Regions from separate parts of the Streptomyces sp. CB03238 genome, predicted to be linked through region 2. Evidence: riboswitches for the same ligand, from Rfam matches in the RefSeq annotation. Region 2 holds a riboswitch; each other region holds the start of a gene.
What was found. Region 2 has a riboswitch for cobalamin ahead of BKD26_RS25170 ((2Fe-2S)-binding protein). Riboswitches for the same ligand answer to the same signal wherever they lie in the genome.
Positions count from the first base shown of each region.

Region 1: another riboswitch for cobalamin. It lies ahead of BKD26_RS31330 (ABC transporter substrate-binding protein); the one in region 2 lies ahead of BKD26_RS25170 ((2Fe-2S)-binding protein).
Region 3: another riboswitch for cobalamin. It lies ahead of BKD26_RS30005 (energy-coupling factor ABC transporter permease); the one in region 2 lies ahead of BKD26_RS25170 ((2Fe-2S)-binding protein).
Region 4: another riboswitch for cobalamin. It lies ahead of metE (5-methyltetrahydropteroyltriglutamate--homocysteine S-methyltransferase); the one in region 2 lies ahead of BKD26_RS25170 ((2Fe-2S)-binding protein).

Region 1 covers NZ_NBCN01000023.1:27,774-33,232, reverse strand. The annotation lists gene BKD26_RS31350 (hypothetical protein) at 1-393, shown strand, start outside; gene BKD26_RS31345 (hypothetical protein) at 400-648, shown strand; gene BKD26_RS31340 (hypothetical protein) at 654-1,154, opposite strand; gene BKD26_RS31335 (GlxA family transcriptional regulator) at 1,304-2,278, shown strand; cobalamin riboswitch at 2,355-2,546, shown strand; gene BKD26_RS31330 (ABC transporter substrate-binding protein) at 2,576-3,619, shown strand; gene BKD26_RS31325 (iron ABC transporter permease) at 3,664-4,767, shown strand; gene BKD26_RS31320 (ABC transporter ATP-binding protein) at 4,764-5,459, shown strand, end outside.
Region 2 covers NZ_NBCN01000014.1:104,562-110,020, forward strand. The annotation lists gene BKD26_RS25155 (DUF364 domain-containing protein) at 1-84, shown strand, start outside; gene BKD26_RS25160 (MFS transporter) at 81-1,358, shown strand; gene BKD26_RS25165 (transcriptional repressor) at 1,540-1,923, shown strand; gene BKD26_RS25170 ((2Fe-2S)-binding protein) at 2,171-2,866, opposite strand; cobalamin riboswitch at 3,014-3,197, opposite strand; partial or broken gene BKD26_RS25175 (pirin family protein) at 3,354-3,518, opposite strand; gene BKD26_RS25180 (hypothetical protein) at 3,614-4,426, shown strand; gene BKD26_RS41540 (hypothetical protein) at 4,423-4,833, shown strand; gene BKD26_RS25185 (hypothetical protein) at 4,880-5,200, shown strand; gene BKD26_RS25190 (nuclease-related domain-containing protein) at 5,387-5,459, shown strand, end outside.
Region 3 covers NZ_NBCN01000021.1:8,987-14,445, forward strand. The annotation lists gene dhaL (dihydroxyacetone kinase subunit DhaL) at 1-275, shown strand, start outside; gene dhaM (dihydroxyacetone kinase phosphoryl donor subunit DhaM) at 272-676, shown strand; gene BKD26_RS29995 (DUF2637 domain-containing protein) at 1,494-2,216, shown strand; gene BKD26_RS30000 (DUF1918 domain-containing protein) at 2,290-2,484, shown strand; cobalamin riboswitch at 2,655-2,900, shown strand; gene BKD26_RS30005 (energy-coupling factor ABC transporter permease) at 2,929-3,612, shown strand; gene BKD26_RS30010 (energy-coupling factor ABC transporter substrate-binding protein) at 3,609-3,986, shown strand; gene cbiQ (cobalt ECF transporter T component CbiQ) at 3,993-4,742, shown strand; gene BKD26_RS30020 (ATP-binding cassette domain-containing protein) at 4,739-5,459, shown strand, end outside.
Region 4 covers NZ_NBCN01000013.1:57,037-62,495, forward strand. The annotation lists gene BKD26_RS41505 (hypothetical protein) at 1-1,160, shown strand, start outside; gene BKD26_RS24110 (enolase C-terminal domain-like protein) at 1,256-2,341, shown strand; cobalamin riboswitch at 2,408-2,631, shown strand; gene metE (5-methyltetrahydropteroyltriglutamate--homocysteine S-methyltransferase) at 2,763-5,063, shown strand; gene BKD26_RS24120 (heparan-alpha-glucosaminide N-acetyltransferase domain-containing protein) at 5,173-5,459, shown strand, end outside.

The DNA of each region.
Region 1 (5,459 bases), on a different contig from region 2:
CTCTCGATGGACGGCGACATCCTGCTGGGGGTGACCACCGAGGAGGACGAGGTCTGGCTCATCGCCGTGGACCGCCGCCCGGGAGAGCGGCAGGAGGAATGGGCCAGGTCGGCTGCCCGGGGGTCCCCGGAGGAGCGGGCAGCCGCCTGGGCATCGCTGGTTCGGGGACCCGGCCCTTCGGAGCGGCTGCGCGACGTGTGGGCACAGGGGCTGGGCCTGAACCCGGCCATCCCCGATGAGCTGCTCGCCGGCCTGCTGGGACGGTCGCCCTTCCTGCTGTGGCGTCACCTGCCGGCAGCGGTCGTGGACGCGGCCGTGGCCCACCCGGACTGGAGTGTGCGCGGCCGGCCGAGGCGCAGCCGGACATCACCGCCGAGCAGTGGGCCCGGCTGATCCTGGGTGAGCAGGACACCCGGCATCGCCCTCGAGGACGTACGGCACCGGGCGGCGACCGACCCGCGGCGGACGGCCGTGTCGGCGGTGCGGTTGCTCGACGACCCGCACGAGCACGTACGCCACGCGGCCGCCGGGCACCCGCGGTTGCCCGCGACGCAGCTGGTCCGGTTGTTGCGTGACACCGACACGGCACTGGCCGCGGCCCGGCATCCGGGGCTGCCCGTCCCCATCATGGAGCACATGCTCCAGTGACGTCGTCAGGCCATGACGGCCATCGCGAGGGCCCCGAAGACGTCGACGACACAGCACCATTCCGACCATGCCCGGGGCACGACCCTTCCGGTCCGATGGTGGGTGAAGTCCCAGACCCCGTGGGCCAGCCAGCCGGCAGCCACGACGTAGAGGCCGAGAGCGCCGTCGACGGCCAGAGCGACCAGTGCCACGGCCGCGAAGCCGAGGAGGCCCGCGATCTGAATGACGAGGACACCGGGGCGGCGCAGTTCGCCGCGCAGTGATCCGAACAGCAGGTAGCACAGCGGCATGACGATGAGGAGGGCGGCCAGGAGCCGCACGGGCGGCACACCGTCGACGAAGGTGGCGACCACCAGGGCGAGTGCCAGCACGGTGGGCCACCGGTGGCCGAGGGCGCCCAGCATGCGCCCGGCACCGGAGGGCGAGCTCTCCCGTTGAGGACGAGCGGGAGCCGGGCGGGTGCCGTCGTCGCGGTTGTGGTGGTCGTCGCGCGTGGTGCGGGTCATGGCGTCCCCCGAGTGATGATGGCTGGAGCGTTGTGGCAAGCGGGCCTTGCCGGCTCCACTGTCCGGCTCGGCCGGCCCCGGTCGTGCGCGGAGGCGGGATCGATGTCCGTGGCCTTGGGGTACCGGTCCTTCCGGCATAGGGTCGCCGCATGGCGGAACGGCTCATGGTGGTGGTCGGCTACGAAGCGGCCGAGTTGCTGGACATCGCGTGTGTGACCACGAGCCTGGCCATGGCCAACGAGATCGGTGACCCGTCCCTGCCGTACCGGGTGTGCGTGGCCGGGCCGGGCGGCGGCCCGATCGTCTGCGGCTCGGGGCTGGTCCTGCAGAGCCAGCAGCCCCTGGAACGGCTCGTCGGCCCGCTCGACACGTTGGTCGTCTCGGGCGGCCTGGGATTCGAGCGGGCGGCCGCCGACCCCCGGATCGTGGGCCACGTCCGGCGCCTGGCCAAGGAGAGCCGACGGATCGCCTCGGTGTGTACGGGGGCGGGGGTCCTGGCCGCCACCGGGCTGCTGGACGGGCGCCGCGCCACCACCCACTGGCGGTTCGCGCCGCAGTTCGCCGCCCGCCACCCGGAGGTCTCGGTGGACCCCGCACCCATCTACATCCGTGACGGGAACGTGTACACGGCGGCCGGGATCACCAGCGCGATGGACCTGACCCTCGCGTTCATCGAGGAGGACCACGGCCCCGAACTGGCCCGCAAGGTGGCCCGGGCCCTCGTCGTCTACCTGCAGCGGCCGGGCAACCAGGCGCAGATGAGCCTGTTCACCGCCGCCCCGCCGCCCCGCAACGAGCTGGTCCGCGAGCTAGTCGAGCACATCACCGCCCACCCGGACCACGACCTCGGCACGGCGGCGCTCGCCGCACACGCGGGAGTGACGCCACGTCACCTCACCCGGCTGTTCACCGAGCACCTCGGGCAGGCGCCGGGCAGGTTCGTCCGGCTGGCGCGTACCGAGGCCGCCGCACATCTCCTCACCTCGACGACGCTGCCCATGGCGAGTGTGGCCGCCCGCAGCGGATTCGGCTCCGCCGAGTCACTGCGCCAGGCGTTCACCAGCCGGTACGGGATCTCACCGTCCCGCTACCGGGCCGCGCAGCTCCGGCAACTGCCCCGGTGACGATGCCCGGGCCGCCTCCGTACCACCGACGGGGGCGTACGGCGGCCGACCGCACGCCCTTTTGCGCTCCACTGAAGGAAACGTAGTATCACCTGGTCATCACCGCGACGGGAGACAGGAAGCCGGTGCGAATCCGGCACGGTCCCGCCACTGTGACCGGGGAGTGGAACCTTCGAGGACGCCACCGCGTACGTACGTACAGCGCGGGAAGGCAAGGGGGAACGTCGATCCGGGAGTCAGGACACTGGCCTGTCGCGGGCCCATTCCGAGGAGCGCGGACTCCCCAGGAGGCTTTACGTGTACGACGGCACCCACCGTCCCTTTCCCCTCCCCTCATCCCGCCATGCCCTGCGGCGACGGGCACTCGCCACGGCCCTGTCCGCCGCGTTGTCCGCCGCCCTGCTGACCGGCTGCGGCACGGAGGGCGAAACCCGTGACCGAGGCGGCGCGGCCACGTCCGTGAAGGGGTTCCCGGTCACCATCGACAACTGCGGCATCCGCACCACGTACGACGAACCCCCCTCCCGGGTGGTCACCATCCACCAGCACCCCGCCGAGCTGATGCTCGCTCTGGGCCTGAAGGACAGGATGGTCGGCACCGCGTTCCCCGACTCGGCCGTTCTACCCGCGTACCAGAAGGACTTCGCGGCCGTCCCGGAGCTGGCGGAGAAGGAGCCGTCCTTCGAGACCGTCCTGGAGGCCGAGCCCGACTTCGTCTATGGCGGCTACGGAAGCGCGTTCGCCCAGAACGAGGGGCGGTCGCGCAAGGCGTTCGCCGACGCGGGCATCGACACCTACCTCAACCGCGAGTACTGCGGCAAGAAGCAGGTGTCCATGACGGACACGTACGACGAGATCCGTACCATCGGCAGCATCTTCGGCGTGCCGGAGCGGGCCGACAGGCTGGTGGCCGGTCTCCAGGACCGCATCCGGAAGGCCGGCGAGGCGGTCGGGGGCGCACCGCCGGTATCGGTGTTCGTGTACGACAGCGGCGACAAGTCCGCGTTCACCGCGGGCGGCAGGAGCCTGGGTACGGAGATCATCCGGCTGGCCGGCGGGCGCAACGTCTTCTCGGACCTGGACGACGTCTTCGGCGACGTCTCGTGGGAACAGGTGGTCGCCCGCAGGCCCCAGGTGATCGCGATCTACGACTACCGCGGTGCCGGGAGCGTGGAGCAGAAGAAGAAGTTCCTGCTCTCCCAGCCCGCCCTCGCCGACGTGCCCGCCATCAGGAACAAGCGGTTCGTCGTGCTGCCGCTCACCGCGACATTGGTCGGCGTACGGCCTCCGTACGCGGTGGAGGACCTCGCTCGAGGGCTGCACCCCGAGCGCTTCCGGTGACGGCCCGCACGCCCGCACGTACGCCGGCAAGCCCGAGCGGCACGATGACCGCACCCTCCCCTGGGCCCGGGTCGTCCCTCGCCGGACCCAGGGCGTACCCGCCGCGGGGACGGACCTACCTCCTGACGCTGGGGGTCCTCGGCGTGCTCCTCCTGGTCTCCGTCACGGCCGGGCTGGCCATCGGCTCGGTGCACGTACCGCCCGGCGAGGTGTGGAGCATCGTGGCGCACGGCCTGGGGGCCGACCGGGCGGAACCGACATGGTCACGCGCACGCGAGACGATCATCCTCGACGTACGGGCGCCACGCGTACTGCTCGGAGCGGTGATCGGACCGGGGCTCGCCGTCGTGGGCACGGCCATGCAGGCCCTGGTACGCAACCCCCTCGCGGAGCCGTACCTGCTCGGCGTCTCATCGGGCGCGTCCCTGGGCGCCGTCATCGTGATCGTCTCGGGCGTCACTCTCTTCGGAGCGGTGTCGCTGTCGGTGTCCGCGTTCGCCGGAGCACTGCTGACGCTCCTGCTCGTCTACACCACGGCCAGGGCCGGCGGGCGGATCACCTCGGTCCGGCTGGTGTTGTCGGGGGTGGCGGTGGCCGCGGTACTCACCGCGGTGATGCACCTGCTGTTGCTGACCGCCGACCGGGGCAACCAGACACGCGAGGTCCTCGCCTGGACCATGGGCGGCCTCGGCGGCGTCCAGTGGGCCACGCTGTGGCTGCCCGCGGCCACGCTGCTGGTGGGCATCGGTGTGCTGCTGGTGCAGGCCCGGCCGTTGAACCTGCTGCTGGCGGGCGAGGAGGCCGCCACCACGATGGGGCTGGACGTGGGGCGCTTCCGGGCCCGGATGTTCGTGTTGCTGTCCCTGCTCACCGGCGTCCTCGTCGCGGCGGCCGGACCGATCGGCTTCGTCGGGCTGATGCTCCCGCACATCGTGCGCTTCTTCGTCGGAGGCGACCACCGCCGGGTGCTGCCCACGGCGGCCCTGGCCGGAGCGGCCTTCCTCGTCTGGGCCGACATCGCGGCCCGTACGATCGCGGCCCCCATGGAGATCCCCGTCGGCGTCCTGACCGCGCTGTGCGGCGGCCCGTTCTTCCTGTGGCTGCTGCGGCGGGACGCCCGGCGGAACACCGACCGAGGAGTGGCATGACCGGGAACCACCTCGCCGTCGAAGGCCTCACCGTGAGCGCGGGGGCCCGCCATCTCGTACGAGATGTGTCACTGACCGCCGAGCCCGGTGAGGTGATCGGTCTGGTCGGCCCCAACGGAAGCGGCAAGTCGAGCCTGTTGCGTGCCGTCTACCGCGTCCTGCGCCCGGATGCCGGGCACATACGCGTCGACGGAACCGACGTCCGGTCACTTCCCGTGCGCCGGCTCGCCCGGACCATGGCCGTCGTGGTGCAGGAACCGGGTGCCGCCTTCGACCTCACGGTGCGGGACGTGGTGGCCATGGGCCGCACACCGCACAAGCGGCTGCTCGACGGCGACACCGCCGAGGACGCCCGACTGGTCGAGTCGTCCCTGGCGTCGGTCGACGCGGTGGGGCTCGCGGACCGTTCCTTCGACCGGCTCTCCGGCGGTGAGCGGCAGCGCGTGCTGATCGCCCGGGCGCTCACCCAGCAGCCGTCGCTGCTCGTACTGGACGAGCCGACCAACCACCTCGACGTCCGCCACCAGCTCGAGGTGCTGGGCGTGTTGCGTCGCCTGCCCGCCACGGTGCTGGTCGCGTTGCACGACCTGAACCTGGCCGCCTACTACTGCGACCGCCTGTACGTCCTCCGGGACGGCGAGGTCGCGACCGCGGGCCCGCCCCGCGAGGTGCTCACCCCGCGCCTGCTCTCG
Region 2 (5,459 bases):
GCGCTCTCCGCCGAGCCCTTCCCCTTCTCCCAGTTCAGCGCCGACGAGACCGCGCTGTACCGGTACCGGGCGGCGAACGCATGAGCAGCGAGACCAAGAACTCGGCAGCCCCCGTCGGAGCCGGCGCGACAAGCGACGCGGCTGCCGACGCCGTACCGAGCGACTGGCGGATGACGCGCGTTCTGTGGCCGTTCATGCTCGCCTCCGCCGTGGGGCTGGTGCCCTTCACCATCTACAGCACCTTCCTCGTCCCCATCGCCGACGCGTCGGACGGCGGCGTCGCGGCCCTGGGCCAGCTGCGCGGCCTCGGCGGCCTCGCCGCCCTGGCCGTGGGAACCGCTCTGGCTCCGCTGATCGACCGCGTACGCAAGGAGTGGGCAGCGGCCGGTGGGCTGGCCGTGCTGGCCCTCTCGGCGGCCCTCGGCGCCACCGGCGAGTTCCTGCTGCTGGCCGCTTTCTGCCTGCTCGTCGGCGCCGGTACGGCCGTGCTCAACCCGGCGCTCACGGCCGCGGCGGCCGACCGCTTCGACAACGACGCCGCCGCGGGCCGGGCGGCGACCCTCATCACCGCGACCCAGTCGCTCACGGCGCTCCTGGCCGCGCCCCTGGTGGCGCTGCCGGCCGTACTGTGGGGCTGGCAGGGGGACTTGTGGGCGATCGCCGCCGTCTCCTCCGTACTCGCCCTGTACTTCCTCCTCCGAGGCCGCCGTCCTCGGCGTACCGGGAAGCCCGAAGGGCCCGCGGAGCCGCAGCCTGGCTACCTCGCCTCGTTCAAGCTACTGGGCGCCCTCCCCGGTGTGGTCCCGCTGCTGTGCGTCGCCATGCTGCGGACGGCGGCGTTCATGGGCTACCTCGCGTACCTCGCGGCCTTCTACGACGAGCGCTTCGGCCTCGACCCGGGCGTCTTCGCCGTCGTCTGGACCCTGAGCGGCACCTCGTTCTTCCTGGGCAACCTCCTCGCCGGCCGCCTCCTGAGCGCCGAGCGCCCGAAGTTCCCCAGCGAACGGCTCATGGCACTCGCCCTGCTGGTGGCACTGGCGGCACTGGTGGGCGTCTTCTTCACCCACTCCCTGCTCCTGGCCCTTCCCCTGACCGCACTCATCGGTGCCGGTCACGCGACCGTGGCCGCCTGCGTCACCACACTGCTGGTACGACGCTGCGGCTCGCTTCGGGGTACGGCGCTGAGCATCAACGCCGCCGGGATGAGCTTCGGCGTCTTCCTCGGCGCCGGCCTCGGCGGCGTGGGTCTGGCGCTGGGCGGATATCCGGGCACGGCCGCGGCCCTCGGAGCGCTGACGCTCGCAGCACTCGTCTGCGCCCGCCTGGTCAGCCGCTCGTCGGTGAGCGGGAAGGACTGAACGCCTCGCGGTGACGTGACGCCCTGGCCTACGCGGACCCCTACGGGCCTTTCGCCTCCCGTGGGGGTCTGCGGGCTCTCCGCGGCGCGGAGCCCGTGCCGGCGGGGCGAAGGCGCCGATCGACCCTGATCACAGCAGTAGGGAGTCCGTTGTGGCGGCAACAGCCCCCACAGGCAGGCGCATGACACGCCAGCGTGCGGCCGTCCTGGAGGCGTTCGCCGAACGCTCCGACTTCGTTTCGGCCCAGGAACTGCATGCGATACTGAGCTCGGCCGGCATCCGCGTGGGGCTCTCCACCGTCTACCGGGCCCTGCAGGACCTGGAGCGCGCCGGCGGCGCCGACGTCGTACGCGACGACATGGGGGAACGCCTCTACCGTCACCGGCCGGTGGCAGAGCACCGCCACTACCTCGTCTGCCGCCGCTGCCGCCGCGGTCAGCCGCTCGACTCCGACGTCGTCGAGCACTGGGTCGCCCACGTGGCCCGGAGCACCGGCTACTCCGACGTGGAACACACCCTCGAGCTCGTCGGAATCTGCGGCCTCTGCCGTACCAACGGCGGATAAGGAGGCGCCCTCTTGTACGCGCCTCCTTATCCGGCCGTGCGCCCACACCCCTGAGCCCGACGGCCACCCGCACATACGGGTCCTCGGCACGCTGACGCACGCCCGTGAGGCCGGGGCGGCGTCCATGGGTCCCGGGCCCACCAGCCCGTCGTGGAATACCTGGCCGGCCGCGCTCCCGCCGGCACCACCTGGCTCCACCTGCGTATTCAGGGAGGCGAGGAGCAGCTCGTCTCCTGCCTCCCGCCCGTCAGGCACGGTCGCCGTTGAGGACGCAGTCGCCGCAGAACCCGTTGCCCGGGACGCGGTAGTAGAGACAACAGCTGCGGCGGCGGTAGGTGAGGGGTTCGGCGGTGAACACCCCCGCACCGGCCAGCGGTTCCCGGCTCAGCAGGGCTGCGGCGAGCCGCAACGCCGAGTGCGGTGCGTGCGGGACACGAAGGGTCAGCACCCGGACGGCCCCGATGAGCGCGGAGGCGGCGTTGCCGCGCATGACGTGGGCGGACAGACCGAAGTGCCGTGCAAGGGCGGTGCCCAGGGGCAGGAGGTTCTGTACGAGTACCGTGGCGTGGACGGCGTCATGCAGCTCGCCGTCGGCGACCGCGCCCGGCTCGGGCATCCAGAGGTCGATCGGCCCGGACTCGGCCGCGCGCCACCACAACCGCTCAGGGGCGAGGTCGGGAGCCCGCCCGCTCAACGCGGCGCCTGCCAGGGCGATCGACCACAGGCGGGCCGCCGTCCCGATGTGGAGGGTCGATGCGGCCACCCGCTTCTGGTCCGTACCGAGCCGCTCACCCACGTCCGCAACGTACGCCGCCAGCAGCTCGGGGTTCTCGTAGAGGCCGGTCAGGGGCCGGAACCGCGCGGAGTCGGGCCTCGGCCCGCAGGAGACCGCGAAGTAGGGGCCGATGGCGGAGACCCGCCTGAGGGTGTCGGTGGTCGTCACGTGCGTACCGCCCCGCTGAGGGCCTGGACGATGTCCGGTGTACGTCGGTGTCGGGGCTGCGCGGCATGAATCCACGGCTCGGACAGGCTGTCATGGGCACCTGGGCACACGGGTGCCACCATCCTCTCTCGGGGAACTCCGCCCCGGTACGTCGAGGTGCGACGGCGTGAGTCTCCTGACTCGGGATCGACGCTCTCCCGGCCTTCCCGCCCTCAACGGGGCCGTGGCCATAGCGGGTTCGCTCCCCCAGCACAGTGGCGGTACCGTGCCGGAATCTCACCGGCTTCCTCGTTCCGCCGTCGCTTGTCGAACGCAGCATCCCATCACGTCGAGCGCCGGCACCAGGCTCACCCGTGTGCGACCGGCCACACACCGGTAGCACACCGGAGGGCCCCGCCGGTCACCCCGGCTCGATCAGTGATCGCCTCACCCTGGTGAGATTTGCCGCGCCCGGGTACACACTCGCCCCCGACCACGCCATTGCAGGTCAGCGCACCCTTCCTCGCGGTTTCAGCGCCACCGGGGGCAGTTCGGGAGCAGGCAGCCGGCCCCCTGCGTAGCCTTCCACTTCGCCGAAGCGGGTGGTGGTCATCCAGTCGGCGCGGGCTTGGGCGATCTCCTCGTGGGTCCGGCCCACGAAGTTCCACCACATACTGCAACCTCAGCGCATCAATGCAGGTCAGGCATGTCGTGGACCGTCGGCGGTCAGCAAACCGTCAGCATCGGTCCTCGAGGAGTCTCCGGCACATGGTGAGCAAGACCCTGGCCCGCGGTATGGGCACGTTCTTCAAGGACTGCGAGCATCCGCGGTCCAGGTGGTCGAAGTGCCCGCACCTGTACAAGGTCCGGTACCGGGACGGGGCCGGGAAGCAGGTGGAGGAGTCGGGGTTCGTCACCCAGGACGAGGCGATCCAGCGGTTGACGGATGTCTACAACGCGAAGAAGGCGGCTCCGCATGGTCGGGCGAAGGCCGAGCGGGTGGCGAAGTACGGGGCGATGCGCTTCGGGGAGTACGCGGCCGAGTGGAAGGCCGGCCAGCGCGACCTCGCTCCGGCGTCCGTGCGGCACCTGGACTCTCTGCTGGAGCATCACCTGCTCCCGGCTCTCGAAAGCCGCCGGATGAGCACCTTCGACCACAAGGTCGTGGACGGGTTCATCCGCACAATGGAGCGCAACGGCGCCGGTCTGGCCACGCAGTCGAACGCCTTCGACAAGCTGAAGGCGATCCTCCTGGACGCCCACCGGCTGGGCATCTACGACGACAACCCCCTGGAGGGCGTCAAGCCACCCCAGTACGACCCGACACGCGCGGTCATCCCCTCCGTCGCCCAGCTACGGCAGATACGCACGGCCGGCGACGACACGTTCCTGTTGTTCGCCGACCTGATGAGCGGCTGCGGCATGCGCAACGGAGAAGCCGCCGCCGTCAACCTCAACAACATCGTCGCCGACGACGTCTACCGCATCACCGAACAGGTCAACCAGACCACCGGCCAGTACGGGAGGTTGAAGCACCGCAAGGTCGGCGACTACAAGACGTCCCACTGCTCCCACGAGTGAAAGAGACCATCGAGTGGTACGCAGACAAGCACGGCACCACGGACGGCTACCTCCTACGACATCCCAAGGACTCCACCAGAGCCTTCCCCTACTACTACTTGGGAAATCAGTGGCAGAAGATCATCAAGAAGGCCGACCCAGCCGACATCCCTCAAGGAATGGTGCTCTACAGCTTCCGCCACTTCTTCGCGTCGAACTGCCTCACCCACGGCATCCCGATCACTGACGTCGCCGAGTGGATGGGCCACAGGAGTCTCGACATTCACCTTCAGGATTTACCGGCACCTCATGCCAGGCTCCATCGGAAAAGCCGCCAAGATGCTGGACCTCGGTCTCGTCGCTTGATCACCAGCGACCCGGACACGACGACCGAGCCGCGCCAGACTTCGCTGGTGGCTCATACTTGACGCGGCACTCTTTCGACCTCCCTAGCAAGTGCTTACCGTCGATTGCATGGCCAATGGGGTGTTCCATACGAAGTACGGCATTGAGATCAACTTGACCTACGAGGATCTCGGTCACCCCAACCGGCTGGGGTTGCTGGAAGAGATCATTCAGCCCGTCGGGCAGCGTGACCGCACTTTGCTGCAGTGCCTCACCGACCAGCGGGGCGGCCAGTGTCAGTGCGCCTTGGCGGACAAGACCCCGTGGATGTTCATACGTCGGCAGCGGCGTGGCGGCCAAGTTGTCCTGGTCGCAGCGCACCTGCCGATGACGCACGGTCGTGCCCCGCATCGTGGTGTAGGGGATCAAGGGTTACGCGTTCCGGTTTGAATCCCTGACGATCGCCGCGGAAGCGGCGGCCCACGATGCGCCCTGCTGAGGCGAGTCAGACCGTTCGCGCGGTGGAACCCCGCCTCCGGCCTGCGAATCCCAGTGCCTTGATCCCTCACACCACCCGGCGGGACGCCATCGCGCTTTTCGTAGCCGAGCGCATTCGCGGATTCATAGACTGCGACGATGCTGACCGAAGTGCTTTCCGACCACCCCGGCCGTCAACTCCGGCAGACCGAGGGGGCGATCGAACGCCACC
Region 3 (5,459 bases), on a different contig from region 2:
CCGCGGTGGCGGAGCTCGGCGGGGCGAAGGCCGGGGACAAGACGATGCTGGACGCGCTGGAGCCGGCCGTCGAGGCGCTGGCCGAGTCGCTCGGCGAGTCGTTCGCGGCGGCCGCGGAGGCGGCGGACCAGGGCGCCCTCGCGACCGTACCCATGCAGGCCCGCAAGGGCAGGGCGAGCTATCTCGGTGAGCGCAGCATCGGGCACCAGGACCCGGGCGCCACGTCCTCGGCCCTGCTGATCGCCGCCCTCGCGGGGGCGGAGGGGCCCCGGTGAGCGCCCGGGTGGGCATCGTGCTCGTCTCGCACAGCGCGGCGGTCGCGTCCTCCGTGGCCGATCTGGCCCGGGGCCTCGCGGGCGGCGGGGTGACGGCGCCGGTGGCGGCGGCGGGCGGCACGCCGGACGGCGGGCTCGGCACCAGCGCGGAGCTGATCACCCAGGCGGTGACGACGGTCGACGGCGGGGCGGGCGTGGCCGTCCTGGTGGACCTCGGCAGCGCCGTCCTGACGGTGAAGGCCCTGCTCGCGGAGGGCGACGAGCTCCCCGACGGGACCCGGCTGGTCGACGCGCCGTTCGTGGAGGGCGCGGTGGCGGCGGTGGTCACCGCGTCGGCGGGCGGTGACCTGGACGCGGTGGCGACGGCCGCGTCCGAGGCGTACGGCTACCGCAAGGAGTGAGGCGAGGCGCTGCCGAAGAGGGGCGGCGGCCCCTGGCCTCTCCCGCACGCGGACGGAACGGTGTCCCGCGCACGGCCAAGACGCTCGACGACGTCCGTGACCGGCGGACTCGGCCCACACCGCAGCGCGGCCCGGTTTCGGCCGGTCAGGGTTTCCGCTGCGCTCGCCACTTACAGGAGAAGCGGCTTTTCCGGCGCAGAATATGACTTGCCGGAAGGTGATTCATCATTCCAACGGGCGTTCCGCCCGGCTCGTTGGTCGACCACGAGCGACAAAAGGGCGAGTTACTGGCGTGTCCGAGACACGCCACAGTCCGATAAAAGACCCGTCGAAGCACCCATATGCCCCAATGGCGTCACCCGAGTGACGCGCATCCGGATCATGATCGAAGGCGTTAGGGGGACTATGACCACCGCACCAACACCTGTCTCGTCTCCTCGCGGCTTCCTCGGAGGAGGTTGGGACAACCGCCCTCGGGCCACTCGGGCAGGTAAATGGACATTGACCCAGAGGTTCGGCGCATATCCCGTCGGCAAAAGCGCGACTTTGCACAATGACAGCCAGTGCATCGAATTGCATTACTCCTCCTCGGTCCTGGAGGACTTCTTGATGGCGATGAGCCGCATTCAGGCCGAGTTCGACCGCCGATCACAGGCTCTTGAGCCGGTCGCCGTCCACGGCGGCGAGTTCCCGGGACAGCGCTGTCATGTATGAGACGCACAGTCGCCGGGACCAGCCCTCTTCTCACTCACCGTCGGATTTCCCCACCCCGCCGTCGCCCGAGAGCCGGCCCTATCGTGCGGCCGGCCGTCAGCCGCTGCCTCCCCTGGGTCCGCTGGACCCGCTCTGGGACCCGGCGGAGGAACTCGCCTGTCTTTTGCAGGAGTCCGTGCCTCCCGAGCACGTCGACGCGTTCGCGTCCGCGGTACCGGTGCAGGAGACCGCCCATGACGCGTTCGAAGCCGACCACTCACTGGCCGGCCTGGAACAGATCACCGCCCAGCTGTCACCGGTGCGGCCCCCCACCCCGAGCCACCGCCGTGTCTCCCCGAGGAAACGCGCGCTCACTCCCCTGCAGACAGGGAGCTTCTTCACTGCCGCGCTCGCTGCTGTCATCGTCTCCATGGTCAGCGTCTACGGCGGCATGGTCACCTACGACCCGTTGCGCCACGTCGCCGAACCGCGCACTCCCCGCCATGTGGTCGGCTGGTGGCCTCTGCTCGTCTACGGCCCCTGGATGGTCGCGTCCCTCTCCATTCTGAGAGCGGCCCTCCACAGGCGCCGCGCGGCCCATTCCTGGTGCGTCGTACTGCTGTTCTCGACCATCGCCGTCATACTCTGCGTGGCGCAGGCCCCACGGACCATCACTGATGCGGCCGCAGCCGCCCTGCCCGCCGTCGCGGCGCTGGCCTGCTTCCAGCAACTCGTCCGCCAGATCACGCTGACGCGCCCCCCTCGCCAAGCAGCGCCCCGGCACCGCAATGTCACACCCTCACCACCCCCACCACGGCGCGAGGGATCGACTCCTCCGATCCAGTGACACCGTGCATGCGGCCATGCCGGCGCGGGGATTTCCTCCCGCGACCGGAACCGAATCGGCAGGAGGCACGATCATGCAGGCCAGCGTGGGTGACAGGCTGCTCGTCCATGGACGGATCGTCGGGCAGGGCAACCGTACGGCAGAGATCATCGAGGTGCTGGGGTCGGACGGCACGCCGCCTTACCGTGTGCGCTTCGAGGACGGGCACGAGACCATCATGTCGCCCGGCCCGGACACCGTGGTGAGGCACTTCCCCTCCCACGGCTGAGGCTCTCGAGCCGTCTGCCGCACCCGAAGGCCCTGCCGGGACGTCCCGGCAGGGCCTTCGGGCTGTCCGGGCGGGCGAGCACCGTCTTGGCCCGGCCAGGCTGCGCCCGGCCCGTCGTGGCCCGGCCCGGCCGGCGCCGGCCGGTGCCGACCGGACGCCCGCGCTGGTGCGCGGGTTGTGATGTACCTGGTCAACGCACTACTGTCACAGGGCCTTGGTGTACGGGAAACCGGTGCGGTACCGGTGCGGCCCTCGCCACTGTGATCGGGAAGTCCGGCTCCACTCCCTGGGAAACCACCCCGGGAAAGCCACTGGAACACCGCGGGAGACCGCGGGGTCCGGGAAGGCGGAGTCGCGGCGGCATACCCCATGCCATCCCGTCAGCCAGGAGACCGGCCAAGGCGCGTTGTCCATCCACGAGGTGCTGGAGAGGGTCTCCCAACCATGCATATTGCCGAGGGGTATCTACCCCCTGCACACGCGGTCGCCTGGACCGTCGCGGCCGCTCCCTTCGTCGCCCACGGCGTACGGGCCCTGACCCGGGAGGTCAAGGCCCATCCCGAATCGACTCTCCTGCTCGGTGCGTCCGGTGCCTTCACTTTTGTCCTGTCTGCCCTGAAGATTCCGTCGGTGACGGGCAGTTGCTCGCACCCGACCGGTACGGGACTCGGCGCGATCCTGTTCCGGCCGCCGATCATGGCGGTGCTGGGCACCATCACCCTGCTCTTCCAGGCGCTGCTGCTGGCACACGGCGGCCTGACGACCCTGGGCGCCAACGCCTTCTCGATGGCGATCGTCGGCCCATGGGCCGGGTTCGGGGTGTACTGGCTGCTGCGCCGCTTTGACGTGCCGCTGATGGTCAGCGTGTTCTTCGGGGCGTTCGTCGCCGACCTCTCCACGTACTGTGTCACCAGCGTGCAGCTGGCGCTGGCGTTCCCCGACCCGAGCAGCGGTGTCGCCGGTTCGCTGGCGAAGTTCGGCTCCATCTTCGCGGTCACCCAGATTCCGCTGGCGGTCAGCGAGGGCCTGCTCACCGTGCTGGTGATGCGGCTGCTGACGCAGTCCAGCAAGGGCGATCTGGCCCGGCTCGGCGTCCTGCCGATGAAGAAGGAGGCCGTGGCCCGATGAGCCGTAACGCCAAGATCAATACGCTGCTGCTGCTCGTCGTGGTCGCGCTCGCCGTCCTCCCGCTCGCGCTGGGGATGGGTGACCACAAGGAGGAGCCGTTCACGGGCGCCGACGCGCAGGCCGAGACGGCCATCACCGAGCTGAAGCCGGACTACGAGCCGTGGTTCAGCCCGCTGTACGAGCCTCCGTCCGGCGAGGTCGAGTCGGCGCTGTTCGCGCTCCAGGCCGCCATCGGGGCGGGGGTGCTGGCGTACTACTTCGGGCTGCGGCGCGGGCGCCGGCAGGGCGAGGCACGGGCGGGCGTGGACGCGGGGCCGTCGGGCCCCGACGCAGCCGAGGCCACCGGGGCCGGCGGCCGGCAGCCCTCCGTCTAGCCGCCGATGCTGCCGATCGACGCGGCGGCGCACAGCAGTCGCTGGCGCCGCCGTCACCCGTGCGAGAAGGCCGTGCTGGGCTTCGGCCTGACGGCGCTGGCCGTGTGCCTGCCGCCGTGGCCGGGCGCCGTGCTCGTCGCCGCCGCGACCCTCGTGGTGCTGCTCGGCCCGGCCGGGGTCGCGCCCCGGCAGCTGTGGCGGGCGTGGCGCATCCCGCTCGGCTTCTGCGTGACGGGCGCGGTTCCGCTGCTGTTCCAGGTGGGTGGGACGGGCGGGTTCATCACGCCGGCGCCGGACGGGCTGGTGCACGCGGGGCAGTTGCTGCTGCGTACGTCGGCGGCCTCGCTCGGCGTGCTGCTGTTCGCGTTCACCACGCCGGTGTCCGACGTGCTGCCCCGGCTGGTGCGGGCCGGGGTGCCGGCGCCGGTCGTCGATGTGGCGCTGGTGATGTACCGGATCAGCTTCCTGCTGCTGGACGCGGTCCGGCGGATCCGGGAGGCGCAGGCGGCGCGGCTCGGGCTGACGAGCCGGGCAGCCACCTGGCGGTCGCTGGCGGGCCTGGGCGCGACGGCGTTCGTGCGCGCCTTCGACCGGGCGGCGCGGCTCCAGACGGGGCTGGCCGGGCGCGGTTACGTCGGAACGCTGCGGGTGCTGGTACCGCAGGTGGCGGTCTCCGGGCGGTTCCTGGGCGCCAGCGCGGCGCTGCTCGCGGGTCTCGTCGCCCTGACTCTCGTACTCGAAAGGTTCCTGCCATGAATCGTGACGCCGTCGTGGAACTGGTCGGTGCGGGATACGCCTACGAGGACGGCCCCGCCGTGCTGCGGGGCGTCGACTTCACCGTGCCCGAGGGGCGGTCCATCGCGCTGCTCGGCCGTAACGGCAGCGGCAAGACCACGATGCTGCGGTTGCTGAGCGGCGGGCTGCGGTGCGCGAGCGGGCAGTTGCGCCTGGAGGGGCGGGACGTGTCGTACGACAGGGCGGGGCTGACCCGGCTGCGTACGACGGTGCAGCTGGTCGTGCAGGATCCGGACGACCAGTTGTTCGCGGCGTCGGTGGGCCAGGACGTGTCGTTCGGGCCGATGAACCTGGGGCTGACGGAGGCGGAGGTACGGGAGCGGGTGCGCGAGGCCCTGGAGGCGCTGGACATCACGGCGCTGGAGGACCGGCCGACGCACCTGCTGTCGTACGGGCAGCGCAAGCGGGCCGCTATCGCGGGCGCCGTCGCGATGCGACCCCGGGTCCTCATCCTCGACGAGCCGACGGCCGGCCTCGACCCGCACGGCCAGGAACGGCTGCTGGCGGTCCTGGACCGGCTGCGGGCCTCCGGGACGACGGTCGTGATGGCCACGCACGACGTGGACCTGGCGCTGCGCTGGGCCGACGACGCGGCGGTGCTCACCCCGGACGGCCTCCGCACCGGCCCGGTCGCCGAACTGCTGGCGGACGGCGCCCTGCTGGACGCGGCACGCCTGC
Region 4 (5,459 bases), on a different contig from region 2:
ACGGGCGGCGGCTGGTGGTGACGACGCGCGGGGTGCTGGAGACGGCGACGGAGCGGTTCACTCGTCTCCCGTTCCTCGACGGCCTGGCGGCCCGGCACGGCACCGCGCATGTGGGCTTCGGTGTGGGCCGTACGGCGGCGGAGGCCGAGGCACTGGCCCGACGGGCCGTCAACCGGGCACGCTGGGTGGGCATGGCGGCGGGTGCGGCGGCGGGTGTGGTGTCGATGGCTGACGACGTCGACATCGTCATCGCGCCGGGTGCGGCGGGCGTCGCGCCGGGTGCGGCGGGTGTCGCGCCGGGTGCGGCGGGCGTCGCGCCGGGGTCGGTGGGTGAGGCAGGTGGGGCGGGGTCGGTCGGCTCGGCGGGCGCGGTGGACGCGGTCGGGTCGGCGGGTGGGGCTGGGTCGGCGGGCGCGGACGGCGCGGCGGGCGCGGTCGGTTCGGTGAGGTCGGCCGGCTCGGATGGCGCGTCGGACTCGGCAGGCGCGGACGGCTCGGCGGGTGGGGCTGGGTCGGCGGGGTCGGCCGGCTCAGGTGGCTCAGCCGGCTCGGCTGGTTCAGCCGGTTCGCCGAACTCCCTTGGTTCGGCCGGTTCGGCCGGTTCGGCCGGTTCGGCCGGTTCGGCCGGTTCGGCCGGTTCGGCCGGTTCGCCGAACTCCCTTGGCTTGACCGGCTCCGCAGGCTCACCAGGCTCGGGCGACTCCGCGGGAGCGCCCGGCTCCACCGGCACCCCAGGCGCGCCAGCCTCGCGTGGCGCAATCGGCCCCGTGGGCTCACCCAGCTCCCCAAGCTCACCCGCGGGCTCACCCGCGCACGCCGCAGGCACCGCAGGCACCCCGGGCACCGCTCACCCCGCAGGCACCGCGCATCCCGTGGGCGCCGCTCACGCCGCGCACGCCAGGCCGGCGGAGGGGCCCGCGCTGCTGGCCCGGCGGGTGGGCCTGCACCCGCAGACGCTGGACCGGCTGCGGGAGCTGACCGCGGCGGACGGGGGCGCGGGGGTCACCGCCCATCGGGTCGCCGAGCACCTGTCCGTGCAGCAGCGCACGGCCCGCCGGATCCTCAAGCGGCTGGAGCGGGCCGGGATAGCCGTACCGACCGGCAGTCGCCAGGAAGGGCAGACCGGCCGTCCCCCGATCGTCTACCAGGTCCGTCTGTAGCCCGTGGATCGCGGATTACGGCCTGGGCCGAAACCCCCCACATCGCAGGCCGCCACGGTGGGAACGCCGTACGGCGGAGACGAAGGAGCTCGCGCGTGAAAATCGCCTCGTTCCACACCCGTGTCGTCCGTGCCCGTTATCGCCGCCCGTTCGTCATCAGCAGTGGCACCAGCCCCGACCTCGTCAGTCTCGTCGTGGAGGTCCGGACGGCCGACGGGGCATCGGGTTTCGGCGAGGCGTCGCCGATGACCGCGTACACCGGCGAGACTCTCGCGGGGCTCAGCGCGGCGGTGACCGAACATGTCGCTCCGGCGCTCGTCGGCCGTGACCCGCGCGACCTGGCGGGCGCGCATGCCGCGATGGACGCCGCCATCCGGGGCCAGCACCTGGCCAAGGCGGCGCTGGACCTGGCGCTGCACGACCTCGCGGCGCGTGCCGCCGGGTGGCCGGCGCACCTGCTGCTGGGCGGCGGGCGGGTGGGCGGGCCGGTGCCGACGACGTGGGTCGTGGGGCTGGGCACGGTCGACGAGATGGTGGAGGAGGCGGCCCGGTACGCGGCGGCCGGGTTCGGGCACATCAAGCTCAAGGGCGGCGACGATCCGGCGCTCGACGTGGAGCTGGTGACCGCCGTACGCAAGGCGGTGCCGGAGTCGGTGGAGCTGTCGCTGGACGCCAACGAGGGGTACGCCCCGGGCGAGGCGGCCCGTACGGTGGCCCGGCTCGCGGACGCCGGGCTGGACCTGGTGGAGCAGCCGCTGCCGCGCTGGGACCTGGAGGGACTCGCGGCGCTGCGCGCGCGGGGCGGGGTGCGGGTGATGGCGGACGAGTCGGTGCAGTCGGCGCACGACGCGCTGGAGGTGGTTCGCCGGGGCGCCGCCGACGTACTGAACATCAAGATCCTGAAGGTGGGCGGGCTGTACCGGGCGCGGCAGATCGCGGCGCTGGCCGAGACGGCGGGGCTCGCGGTGAAGGTCGGCACGATGCCGGAGCTGGGCGTGGCGACGCTCGCGGCCGCGCATCTGTCGGCGGCGCTGCCGCACGCCACGGTTCCGCCGGACCTGGTGGGCCCGCTGCTGGTGGAGGAGGAGCCGCTGGCGCCGGCGGCGTTCGCGGGCACGCCGGGGTCAGGGCTGGTGGAGCTGCCGGTCACGCCGGGGCTGGGGCACGGGCTGGGCGGCTGACGAACGGTCCGCTCCCCCGGAGCGGGGTTGGCGTGATTCGTGCGCTGTGGAGCATGGGCAGCGCTTAGGGTGAGGGGTGCAGCTGGTTCGCCCTGTCAGCCAGGCAGGCGCGTCGTAAGAGGGAATCCGGTGCGAATCCGGAACTGCCCCGCAGCGGTGAGCGGGAACGACCGCCGTCATCAGCACTGGGTCCACCACACGGGTCCGGGAAGCGACGGCCAGTAGGTGCCTCCTGCACAGCAGAGGCGCGCTCGCGAGTCCGAAGACCTGCCACTGCCCGTACGTGAGACACGCGTACGGAGATCTCGGTGACCTCGTGGGCGGGTCGGCGGTGGCAGCGGGCCGAGGCGTGCCCGCCGTTCCTTCGCGTGTCCGCGACCGGTCTCCGGGTCGCCCCACACGACTCGCGAAGGAGAGTGCCGTGACCGCCACCGTGTACGGATACCCGCGCCAGGGCCCGAACCGGGAACTGAAGAAGGCCGTCGAAGGCTATTGGAAGGGCCGTATTCCGGCCGATGAGCTGCGGGCCACGGCGGCCGGGCTGCGCCGGTCGCATTGGCAGCGGCTCGCCGAGGCCGGTGTCCATGAGGTGCCGACCGGCGATTTCTCGTACTACGACCATGTCCTGGACACCAGCGTCATGGTGGGCGCCGTTCCCGTGCGTCACCGGGAGGCGGTGGCCGCCGACGCGCTGGACGGGTACTTCGCCATGGCCCGGGGCACCGAGGACGTGGCGCCGCTGGAGATGACCAAGTGGTTCGACACCAACTACCACTATCTGGTGCCCGAACTCGGTCCGGACACCGTGTTCGCCGCCGACTCGGCCAAGCAGGTCGCCGAGTTGACGGAGGCGCTGGCCCTCGGGCACACCGCCCGGCCGGTCATCGTCGGGCCCGTCACGTACCTGCTGCTCGCCAAGCCCGCCCCGGACGCGCCGGCCGGCTTCGTACCCCTCACGCTGCTGGACCGGTTGCTGCCCGTGTACGCCGAGGTGCTGGCCGATCTGCGGGCGGCCGGTGCCGGGTGGGTGCAGCTCGACGAGCCCGCGCTCGTCCAGGACCGTACGGCGGCCGAACTGAACGCCGCCGCCCGGGCCTACCGTGACCTCGGTGCCCTCACCGACCGGCCGCGGCTGCTGGTCGCGACGTACTTCGACCGGCTCGGCGAGGCGCTCCCGGTGCTGGCGAAGGCGCCCGTGGACGGGCTGGCGCTGGACTTCACCGGTCCGGCGGCCGCCAACCTGGACGATCTGGCCGCCGCCGGCGGCCTGCCGGGCAAGCGGCTCGTCGCGGGCGTCGTCGACGGCCGCAACGTCTGGATCAACGACCTGGAACGGTCCCTCGCCACCCTGGGCACGCTGCTCGGCCTCGCCGGGCGGGTCGACGTGGCCGCCTCCTGCTCGCTGCTGCACGTCCCGCTGGACGTGGCGGCCGAGCGTGACCTGGACCCGCAGGTCGCCCGCTGGCTGGCCTTCGCCCGCCAGAAGACCGACGAGATCGTCACCCTGGCCCGCGGGCTGGCCGAGGGCGCCGACACCATCACCGCCCAACTGGCCGCCAACCGCGCCGTCCTGGGTGCCCGGGCCGGCTCGGCGCTCACCTGTGACCCCGCCGTACGGGCCCGTACCGCGGCTGTCACCGACTCGGAGACGCGCCGCTCGCAGCCGTACGCCCGGCGTGCCGCCGCGCAGGCCGCCCACCTCCGCCTGCCGCTGCTGCCCACGACGACCATCGGTTCGTTCCCGCAGACCACGGAGCTGCGGACCGCCCGCGCCGATCTGCGGGCGGGGCGCATCGGCCCGGCCGCGTACGAGGAGCGCGTCGAGAAGGAGATCCGGGAGGTGATCTCCTTCCAGGAGAAGGCCGGCATCGACGTCCTGGTGCACGGCGAGCCCGAACGCGACGACATGGTGCAGTACTTCGCCGAGCGGCTCACCGGGTTCCTCGCCACCCGGCACGGCTGGGTCCAGTCGTACGGCACCCGCTACGTCCGCCCGCCGATCCTCGCCGGTGACGTCTCGCGCCCCGAGCCGATGACCGTGCGCTGGACGCGGTACGCCCAGTCCCTGACCGACCGGCCGGTCAAGGGCATGCTCACCGGTCCGGTCACCATGCTGGCCTGGTCCTTCGTCCGTGACGACCAGCCACCGGCCGAGACGGCCCGCCAGGTCGCCCTCGCGCTGCGCGACGAGGTGAACGACCTGGAGGCGGCGGGCGTTTCGGTCATCCAGGTCGACGAGCCCGCCCTCCGAGAGACCCTGCCGCTGCGTGCCGGCGGCCGTCCCGCCTACCTGGCGTGGGCGACCGAGGCGTTCCGGCTCGCGACCGGCGGCGTACGTCCGGACACCCAGATCCACACGCACATGTGCTACGCCGAGTTCGGTGACGTGCTCGCCGCGATCGACGACCTCGACGCCGACGTGATCAGTCTGGAGGCGGCCCGCTCCCACATGCGGGTGGCGGCGGAGCTGCGCGCTGCCGGTTATCCGCGTGAGATCGGGCCGGGGGTGTACGACATCCACTCGCCCCGCGTTCCGGGCAGTGACGAGATGGCCGCCCTGCTGCGGGAGGGGCTGCGGGCGATTCCGGCGGAGCGGCTGTGGGTGAATCCCGACTGCGGTCTGAAGACCCGTGGGTGGCCGGAGACGCGGGCGTCGCTGGAGAACCTGGTCGCGGCGGCGCGCTCGCTGCGCGCGGAGCTGGGCGGCACCCCCGGCCGATGACGTCGCCACCCATGCGTATACAAATAAACCGACAATAGGACGAAGACCGCGGGGGCGGATCAGCACGGTGACGCACACATCCACGGCAAACACGGCCACCACGACAGGGTTGCCCACCGGGCGACTGGTCAGCGTGGACGTGGCCCGCGCCATCGCCGTGTTCGCCATGTTCGCCGCGCACATCGGCCCGCCCGCGAAGCCCGAAGGCGCGGGTTTTCTGCTGGTGGCCTTCGACGGGCGCGCCCCCGCCATCTTCACCCTCATCGCGGGACTGTCCCTGACGCTCTCCCGTGGTGGCACCCGGCCCCGTCCGAAGCCGGCCGGGGCGCTGCGCTCCACGATCGTCCGGTGTGCCGTGCTCGCGGCGCTCGGGCTCGCGCTGACGGAGCTGCGGTC